Regions from separate parts of the Rhizobium sp. N122 genome, predicted to be linked through region 2. Evidence: riboswitches for the same ligand, from Rfam matches in the RefSeq annotation. Region 2 holds a riboswitch; each other region holds the start of a gene.
The links. A riboswitch is a leader RNA that binds a small molecule or an ion and turns the genes downstream of it on or off. The one in region 2 is predicted to bind cobalamin.
Positions count from the first base shown of each region.

Region 1: it holds a riboswitch for cobalamin, as region 2 does, so the genes downstream of both, nrdH (glutaredoxin-like protein NrdH) here and ATY75_RS29285 (ABC transporter substrate-binding protein) in region 2, are expected to answer to the same signal.
Region 3: it holds a riboswitch for cobalamin, as region 2 does, so the genes downstream of both, bluB (5,6-dimethylbenzimidazole synthase) here and ATY75_RS29285 (ABC transporter substrate-binding protein) in region 2, are expected to answer to the same signal.

Region 1 is NZ_LOKU01000038.1:7,222-10,494, reverse strand. Features, by position in the region: gene ATY75_RS23710 (heavy metal translocating P-type ATPase) at 1-474, shown strand, start outside; cobalamin riboswitch at 896-1,122, shown strand; gene nrdH (glutaredoxin-like protein NrdH) at 1,385-1,606, shown strand; gene nrdI (class Ib ribonucleoside-diphosphate reductase assembly flavoprotein NrdI) at 1,623-2,027, shown strand; gene nrdE (class 1b ribonucleoside-diphosphate reductase subunit alpha) at 2,006-3,273, shown strand, end outside.
Region 2 is NZ_LOKU01000064.1:1,615-4,887, reverse strand. Features, by position in the region: gene blh (bifunctional sulfur transferase/dioxygenase Blh) at 1-231, shown strand, start outside; cobalamin riboswitch at 697-953, shown strand; gene ATY75_RS29285 (ABC transporter substrate-binding protein) at 1,125-2,141, shown strand; gene ATY75_RS29280 (iron ABC transporter permease) at 2,147-3,178, shown strand; gene ATY75_RS29275 (ABC transporter ATP-binding protein) at 3,175-3,273, shown strand, end outside.
Region 3 is NZ_LOKU01000023.1:160,281-163,553, forward strand. Features, by position in the region: gene ATY75_RS17605 (MFS transporter) at 1-973, opposite strand, end outside; cobalamin riboswitch at 1,148-1,334, shown strand; gene bluB (5,6-dimethylbenzimidazole synthase) at 1,376-2,065, shown strand; gene ATY75_RS17615 (DUF2865 domain-containing protein) at 2,084-3,175, opposite strand.

The sequences.
Region 1 (3,273 bases), on a different contig from region 2:
AAGGCGATGATGCTGACCGGCGACAACAAACGAACGGCGGCCGCCGTTGCCGGCATGCTCGGCATCGACTGGCGCGGCGAGATGATGCCCGAGGACAAGCAGCGGGTCGTCGGCGAATTGAAGCGTCAGGGATTCATCGTCGCCAAGGTCGGCGACGGCATCAACGACGCGCCGGCGCTGGCCGCCGCCGATATCGGCATCGCCATGGGCGGCGGCACCGATGTGGCGCTGGAGACCGCGGACGCCGCCGTGTTGCACGGCCGCGTCGGCGACGTGGCGCGGATGATCGAACTGTCGAAACGGACGATGCGAAATATCCTAGAGAATATCACCATCGCGCTCGGTCTGAAGGCGGTGTTCCTGGTGACGACCATTGCCGGCATCACCGGCCTCTGGCCGGCGATCCTCGCCGATACCGGCGCTACCGTGCTGGTGACGATCAACGCGCTGCGATTGCTTCGCGTAAAGGGATGAATGTTTTTCCGGGGGCGGCGTGAAGACTGCTGCCGGTTCGGGCCTGATCGAGAAGCGAAAACAGCGGAGCCGATCCTCAGTCAGGCCGGCTTTCGGTTTGCCGACAAAGTCTCCTCCGTCATGCTCGGCCTTGTGCCGAGCATTTAACCACGGCAATTTACTGCCAGGAAAACATTTATTTTCAAATACTTAATTGATCGTCCGTAGATCCTCGGCACAAGGCCGAGGATGACGTCACGGGTTTGGCCGTGGTTTGTCAGCAGCCTGGGAGCCGACCAGGCTGCCCTGCTCATCACGGCCTTCTCCGCAGTTCGTTTTGTTTAAGCCTTTATTATCCATGTTTTTCACAGGAACGCAGTGATTTCAAACCTGCCGTAACGAGATGTGCAAACCACCCGTTGACGCGATTTTGGATTCAGATACTATATCTAGTGTTCAAGGTTCCTTCGATTCGTCAGGATCGCAGGCTAAGACGGGAATACGGTGCGTTTCGCCAGAACGGCGCAACAAGGCCGGAGCTGCCCCCGCAACTGTGAGCGGCGAGCAACTGTCCGATTTCAGGTCACTGAGGCATGATGCCTCGGGAAGGCTGGGGCAGGGTGCTTCGACCCGCGAGCCAGGAGACCTGCCTTGAACTAGATGTCCACGGGCGGGGTGTCCGGAAGGTCGCGTGCATGAAAGCGGAATGATCCGCGCCTGTTGCGCTGCCCCGAACGTCCGCATGAGCACTTCGGGGTTGAAGTCATGTCCAGAATATCAAGGCCGCCGCCCGCGCAAATCCCGAAAGGGATCGTATCAGGCGTTTAAAGCGCCGACTTTGCCAGATCACCATCAAAACGTTGCCCCGGACGTCGCAAGGCGCCCGATCCCAGTATTGCGTCCTGAATTCTTTGACATCACGAGGAACATGATGAGCGTTACCGTCTACAGCAAACCCGCCTGCGTCCAATGCACCGCCACCTATCGCGCCCTCGACCGTCTGGGCGTCGATTACGACATCGTCGATATCTCGCAGGATGCCGAAGCGCTCGATCGCGTCCGCAGCCTCGGCTACATGCAGGCCCCCGTCGTCATCGCCGGTGAGCGGCATTGGGCGGGTTTCCGTCCCGACATGATCAGCGCGCTCTCCTGACCCGAGGGAAAAGGCGATGGGGCTGATCGTTTATTATTCCAGCCGATCCGGCAATACCCATCGCTTTGTCGCCAGGCTTGGATTGCGCGCGGCGCGCATTCCGGCGGGCGGTACGGACGCGTTCCCTATCCGCGAACCCTTCGTGCTTGTTGTGCCGACCTATAGCGGCGGCGACGGCAAGGGCGCCGTTCCCAAACAGGTGATCCGTTTCCTGAACGATGCGGAGAACCGTGGACACCTCCGCGGCGTGATTGCCGCGGGCAACAGCAATTTCGGCGAGACATACGGGCTCGCCGGCGACGTGATCTCGCGCAAATGCCAGGTGCCTTACCTCTACAGGTTCGAGCTCATGGGCACGGAGGAGGATGTCGCCAACGTCAAACACGGAATGGAACGGTTTTGGACACGGGAACAACTCTGACGCGGGATGCGGGCGCAAAACCGCATAACACTTTTGCTCATCCCACCGGCGAACGCCCTTTGAAAGCGGCGGAAGCGCTCGATTATCACGCGCTGAACGCCATGCTGAACCTCTATGACGATGAGGGACGGATCCAGCTCGACAAGGACCGCTTGGCGGCCAAGCAGTATTTTCTGCAGCATGTGAACCAGAACACCGTGTTCTTTCACAATCTGAGGGAAAAGCTCGATTACCTCGTGACCGAGGGCTATTACGAGCAGGAGGTGCTCGACCAGTATTCCTTCAATTTCGTGCGCGACCTGTTCGACCACGCCTATGCCAGGAAGTTCCGCTTCCCGACCTTCCTCGGCGCCTTCAAATATTACACCAGCTATACGCTGAAGACCTTCGACGGAAAGCGCTATCTCGAGCGCTACGAGGATCGCATCTGCATGGTGGCGCTGACCCTGGCGCGTGGCGACGAGGCGCTTGCCCGCGACATGGTCGACGAAATCATTTCCGGCCGTTTCCAGCCGGCAACGCCGACCTTCCTCAATGCCGGCAAGAAGCAGCGTGGCGAACTCGTTTCCTGCTTCCTGCTGCGGGTCGAGGACAATATGGAATCGATCGGCCGGTCGATCAATTCGGCGCTGCAATTGTCGAAGCGCGGCGGCGGCGTGGCGCTGTCGCTGACGAATATCCGTGAGGCCGGCGCGCCGATCAAGCAGATCGAAAACCAGTCGTCGGGCATCATCCCCGTGATGAAGCTGCTCGAAGACAGTTTCTCCTATGCCAACCAGCTCGGGGCCCGTCAGGGAGCAGGTGCTGTCTATCTCAACGCCCATCACCCCGACATCATGCGCTTCCTCGACACCAAGCGCGAAAATGCCGACGAGAAGATCCGCATCAAGACGCTGTCGCTCGGCGTCGTCGTACCCGACATCACCTTCGAACTCGCGAGAAACAATGAGGATATGTATCTGTTCTCGCCTTACGACGTGGAGCGCGTCTACGGCGTGCCTTTCACCGAGATTTCGGTGACGGAAAAGTACCGGGAGATGGTGGCGGACGCCCGCATCTCGAAGAAGAAGATCAAGGCGCGCGAATTCTTCCAGGTGCTCGCCGAAATCCAGTTCGAGAGCGGTTATCCCTACATCATGTTCGAGGACACGGTGAACCGGGCGAACCCAGTTGCTGGTCGCATCTCCATGAGCAATCTCTGCTCGGAGATCCTGCAGGTGAGCGAGGCGAGCGAATATAAAGACGA
Region 2 (3,273 bases):
GGCCGTCACCCGCGCTGGGAAAGCACGATAGCCGCCCAGAAAAGCGGTAATCCGCATATATCAGGCATCGACGAGGCCGGCTTCGTGGCGCTACGCCAGGCGCGCGACCGCACGCTGCCGAAACCGAAGCTGATGCTGCACGCGCTGCAGGTGAATATTCGGGGAGGCAGATTGCCGGAGCCGGAGGGAAATGGGCGGCGGTATCTGAAGATCCCGCTGGATGCCTTGTAGGAACGCAGGGAGCAGCGTTGCGGCGCGTGCTTCGAGGCTTCGCCCTCGCGGGCTGCGCGCCTCAGCATGAGGGAGGTCGGAGGGTGCCGCACCCACGACGGCGGGAACGGGAGGATCTTGTGTCGACGCTCAAGAGAGCCTCATCTTGAGGTGCGGAAGCCGAAGGCTGAAGCCTCGAAAGACGAGGCGGGTGCTCCATTCGCAGAGCGGGATGCGTTTTTGGCAAGGAGCAGCGTTGCGGCGCGCTTCGAGGCTTCGCCCTTTCGGGCTGCGCAGCTCAGCGTGAGGGAGGTTGCTGGATGCCGCGCCCACGACAGTGGGAATGGGAGGATGCTTAAGAGAGCCCCATCCTGGGGGTGAGGATGCTGGCATTATACCGGCAACAGCGCTCCGACGGTCCGTATCCATTTTTCGCTCACCCAACCCCAATCCTCCGCAATAATCATTGACGTCGTGCTGGCAGGCGACGTAACTGGGGGCGACGGTTCCCTGAAGATGACTCCAAGGGGATTAATAGGGAACACGGTGAGGACGACCCAGTAAGGGACCGAGACCGTGGCTGCCCCCGCAACTGTAAGCGGATTGTCGATCATCTCAGGTGTGGCCAGCGATTGGTCATTTCTGAAGGGCTTATGGCCCGACCACTGCGAGATATCGCGGGAAGGCGGATGAACGACTTATATCCGCAAGCCAGGAGACCTGCCGTCAATCACGATCCAATCAACCGGGCGGGGATGCCCGGACAAGGAACAGACATGATTGACCTTCTGAACCTTCGCCGAATTTCGGCATGCATCCGTCTCGATTGGGCCTCCTGCGGTTAGCACACGTATCAGCGTGCGTTCGGCCGCGCGTGCGGCATAACCGTGCCTTTTCCTTCAATCGAGGTTTTCATGCGCCAGATTCTCGCCACCATGACATTTGCCTTCGGGCTGATCGGCCTTGCGGCACCGAGCCTTGCCGCCACCCAATATCCTTTGACCATCGCCAATTGCGGTGAGCAGGTGACCTTCCAGAAGGCGCCGTCGAAGATCGTTTCGATCGGCCAGGGCATGACCGAAATTCTTTTCTCGCTCGGCCTTGCCGACAAGATCGCCGGCACGGCCGTCTGGGTCGGTCCCGTGCTGCCGCAATATGCCGAGGCCAACAGCAGGATAAAGCGTCTCGCCGACAATGATCCGAGCTTCGAATCCGTCGTCGGGCAGGAGCCAGACCTGGTGGCGGCCGAGTTCGAATGGCATGTCGGTGCGCAGGGCTCGGTCGGCAAGCGGGAGCAGTTCCAGGATCTCGGGATCAACACCTATCTTTCGCCGGCCGATTGCGTCGCCAAGGTCAACACCGATGGCGGCGACGGCGTGCGTGGGGAGTTGTTCACGATGGAGCTGATCTATCGCGAAATCGCCGAACTCTCTGAAATTTTCGACGTGACGGCGCGCGGCGATGCGCTGATCGCTGAATTGAAGACGCGCGAGGCCGATGCCGTCGCCTCGATAGCGGGCGCATCGGGCAAGAACCTGCCCGTCGTCTTCTGGTTCTCCAGCAAGGAGGTCAATGGCGACGCCTTCATCGCCGGCAAGAACAGTGCTCCGGCCTATATACTGAAGACGATCGGCGCGAAAAACGTCGTCACCACCGAGGAGGAATGGCCGCTGGTCGGCTGGGAAACCATCGCGCAGGCGAACCCCGCCGTCATCGTGCTCGCGACCATGGATCGGCGCCGCTACGCCGCCGACGATCCCAAGGTGAAGATCGATTTCCTCGAGAACGATCCTGTCACCAAAGAACTGGATGCGGTCAAGAACAGGCACTTCGTGATGATGGATGCGCAATCGATGAACCCGACGATCCGCACGATCGACGGCATCGAGACATTGGCGGAGGGCATCAAGTCCTTCGGCCTGTCGCAGTGAAGGCAATGTCGGCCGGGCGGCAGGGATGGTGGGCGCTTGGCGCGCTCACCATTGCTGCCTTCCTCCTTCTCGGATTGATGATCAGCCTTGCCGTTTCCATCGGTGAGATCGCGATCCCGCTGGCGACGACGGCGGAGGCGGTCTCCAACCGGTTGTTCGGCACGCAGTTCGAACTCAGCCGCATTCACCAGGGTATCGTCTGGGATTATCGGCTGAGCCGGGCCCTCGTCGCGGCCAGCGCCGGCGCGTCGCTCTCGCTCTGCGGCGCCGTGCTGCAGGCGCTGCTGCGCAATCCGCTGGCCGAACCCTATGTGCTCGGCATCTCCGCCGGCGCTTCGACGGGAGCGGTCTGCGTGATGATCCTCGGCTTCGGCTACGGTGTTCTCGGCCTGTCGAGCGGCGCCTTCATCGGCGCGGTCGTCGCCTTTCTGCTGGTCGGCTTCCTGGCGACGGGGGCAGGGGGAACCGGCGAGCGCATCATCCTGTGCGGCGTCGCCGGCTCGCAGCTCTTCAATGCGCTGACTTCTTATATGGTGACGACCTCGGCCAATGCCGAGCAGGCGCGCGGCATCCTGTTCTGGCTTCTGGGTTCTCTCAGCGGCGTGCGCTGGCCGGATGTCTATCTCTCGGTGCCGATCGCGCTTGCCGGCTTCGTCATCTGCATGGCCCATGTCCGGGCGCTCGACGCCTTCGCCTTCGGCACGGATGCCGCGGCCTCGCTCGGCATTGCCGTGCGCCGCGTCCAGATCCTGCTGTTCGGCCTGACGGCGGCGATGACGGCAAGTGTCGTCAGCATGGTCGGCTCGATCGGCTTCGTCGGCCTGGTCATTCCGCATGCCGCCCGGTTTCTCGTCGGGCCGGGCCATCGGCGGCTGCTGCCAGCAACAGCACTGGTCGGCGCGATCTACATGGTCGGCGCCGATATCGTCTCGCGCATCATCATCCCGCAGCAAGTCCTGCCGATCGGCGTCGTCACGGCGCTCTTCGGCGCGCCGGCCTTCGCCGTCATCCTCTATCGCGTGCGGAGGAGCGCATGAGCATTACGATCGACGCGGTGAGTTTTGCCGCCGGCGACACGGTCATCGTCAACGGCGTCAGCTTGACGGTGGCAAAGGGCAAGGTGCTCGGCCTG
Region 3 (3,273 bases), on a different contig from region 2:
GCAAGGTGGTAATCGATATGACGGTGCGGAAGCCGAAGGCATTGAAGGTGCGCGAAGCGGCAAATTTCGAGCCCATCGAGCCGAGCGCGCTGACGAAGGTGACCGAGCCCGATTGCAGCGGCGTCAGGCCGAAGCCGAGCTGCAACATGAGCGGCATCAGAAAGGGCAGGGCGCCGAGCCCCATGCGAAAATTCGAGGCGCCGAGGATCGCCGCCCGGAACATCGGGTAGCGGAACATTTTCGGATCGAGCAGCGGATAGGGCACGCGGCGGGCATGCAGGAGATAGAGGAGGCCGGCAAGGATGCCGACGGCCACCGTGACATAGCCGTAGATCACCGGCACGGCCGGCAGGCTGATCACCGAGAGGCCGAAGACGAATCCGGAAAAGCCGATGCCGCAAAGGAAGAAGCCCGGAAAATCCATCGGCCGCGGGCTGCGCGGCTCGACCGCCGGCAGGAAATGCGTGACGAGGATGATGCCGAGCACGCCGATCGGGACATTGATCCAGAAGATCCAGTGCCAGGTGAGATAGGTGGTGAGGAAACCGCCGATCGGCGGACCCATGATCGGCCCGATCAGCGCCGGAATGGTTAGCCAGGCCATGGCATCGACGAGTTCGTGGCGCGGCGTTCCCCGGACCAGCAGCAGGCGGCTGACCGGCGTCATCATCGAGCCGCCGGCGCCCTGGATCAGCCGCGCGACGACGAAGGCCGCGATCGAATTGGAAAAGGCGCAGGCGACCGAGCCGATCATGAAGACGAAGATCGCCATGCGGAAGATGTTACGCGCGCCGAAACGATCCGACATCCAGCCGCTGATCGGGATGAAGATCGCCAGCGCCACGAGATAGCTGGTGACGGCAAGCTTCAACGCGATCGGCGATGTGCCGATATCGGCCGCTATCGCCGGCAGGCTGGTGGCGATGACGGTCGAATCCATCTGTTCCATGAACAGGGCGACCGCAAGGATCATGGGTGTGAGGCGGGGCACGGGCAACCGGGATGCAAGGAGACAAATCACGGCGCCATGGGCGTCGCTCAGGATCAATTCATTTCTAAGGCAGCGACACCCGCCTGTCCATGAAGTCGATGTCGCAGGCCGTTCGAATGCCACCCGAGGGCCGGCTTGCAGTCGTGCTGCTTTCCTGAGATAGATGTGCCGTCAGGTGCCCGCCGTCTAGGCGGGAGAATCGGGAATCCGGTGCAAGACCGGAACGTGCCCAACGCTGTAAGGCCGACGCCTGCCGCTTCATATGCCACTGGCTTTTGCCGGGAAGGCTGCGGCAGACGGATGACGCCAAGTCAGAAGACCGGCCTGGCAAGATAGACCCAACCCGCGCGGACGGCGGGCGGTTGCGTTGTTGGGGATTTGACGATGCGACCCTTTGATGAGGATGCCCTGTCAGTGGCGTCCGGTTTTTCCTTGGCCGAACGCGAGGCCGTCTATCACGCGATCATGACGCGGCGCGACGTTCGCAGCCAGTTCCTGCCCGATCCCTTGCCGGACGATGTCGTGGCGCGGCTCTTGACAGCCGCCCACCACGCACCCTCCGTCGGCTTCATGCAGCCGTGGAATTTCATTCTGGTGAAAAGTCCAACGGTGCGCGCGCAGGTCCGCGATGCCTTTTCGAAGGCCAACGAGGAAGCGGCAGCGATGTTCGAGGGCGAGCGGCGCCAAGCCTACCGCTCGCTCAAGCTCGAAGGCATCGTCGAGGCGCCGCTCGGCATATGCGTGACCTGCGATCCCACCCGCAGCGGCAGCGTGGTGCTGGGGCGCACGCATAATCCGCGGATGGACAGCTATTCCACAGTCTGCGCCATCCAGAATCTCTGGCTTGCGGCTCGCGCCGAAGGGATCGGCATCGGCTGGGTCAGCATTTTTCGCGAAGGCGATCTGAAGACCATTCTCGGCATACCCGAGCATATCGAAGTGGTCGCCTGGCTCTGCGCCGGGTTCGTCGACCGGCTTTACGACGAGCCGGAACTCTCGGTTAAAGGCTGGCGGCAGCGGCTGCCGCTCGAGGAACTCGTCTTCCACGACGGCTGGGGACGCAACGAGCCTTAGCCATCACTGCTGCTGCGGCTACTGCTGCGGTTGGGGGCCAGGTGCTGCGGGATTGGCAAGATCAATCGAGCCCTGGTCGCCGGCGAGGAACTGCGGGCCGACCTGACGGACCTTGTTCTGCGTGGGATCGTAAGGGCGCTCAGACACCGATGACTGCGGCGCGGCCGTTGTCGCGGTCTCCTTGATCGGCGGATTGGTGCGGATGGTGGTGATCGAGCCCTGCTGCGGCGGTTGGCTGACCGCCTGCTTGCCGCGCATCTCGTCGTAATAGGCGGTGAGATTGCAGGCGCAGGTGTTCTTTTCACCGGGCGCGCGGTTCTTGTAGGCGAAGGCGTTCTTCATGGCGCTGTAGGGCGTGCCGGTTGCGACCGAGATCATGTTCGAGGCCTCCGTGCTCGTCACCTCGCGATAGAAGAGTTCGGTCTCGATGCCGGGGCACATCTTGGCGCAGGTCTGGGCGTCGCGGCCGAAATCAACCGAGGTGGTGTTCGAGCTGATCGGGAAGAAGCCGCCGTCGCAACTGCGCACGCACATGGTGCTGACCGGCGACAGCATATCGGCCCGCGGCAGGCCGTAATGCGGGTCGGCCTCCTCGCCGCCGCCGAGCGGAATGAAGGTATCGGAACGCATCGCCTGCTCCTCGACGCTCGGGGCAGGCTCGTCGGCACCGCGCGCGGAAGGCGCATAGAAGTTCTCGCTGTTGCAGCCGTTGCTGTCGAGCGCGGCCATCAGTTCGCGGCGGTCGTCATCGGCGCTGTTCCGGCCGGCCAGCTCGTCGCGGCGGTCCTGGAGATAAGCGATATTGTCGATCATCCGGCCTTCGGCCTGCGACAGCTCGGTGCAATAATCGGCATTCTCGCCGCCGATCACCACCATGCTGCCCGAGGTGCAGCCGTAGTTGCGCAGATCATTGCGCACCTTGCGCAGCTCGAGGTTCTGCTCGGCCATGGCACTGGCATATTGGCGGGCTTCCGGGCCGTTGCTATTGCCGATCGATCGCGGCAGGTCGGCGAGACGGCCGCGCAGGTCCTCACAGATGGCATTGGTCTGCGCGACGGCGGGCGCTGCCAAGGCGAGGAGAAGGGCGAGAGACAGGTTTCGGCGTTTCACGGCGTCGTCCCGGAATGAGCAAACGGTCGGTGGGTCGAATGCGACTTCAATCGGCCGCGCGTTTTCCCTTAACGGATTTCTCTTAATAAGCTCAGAGA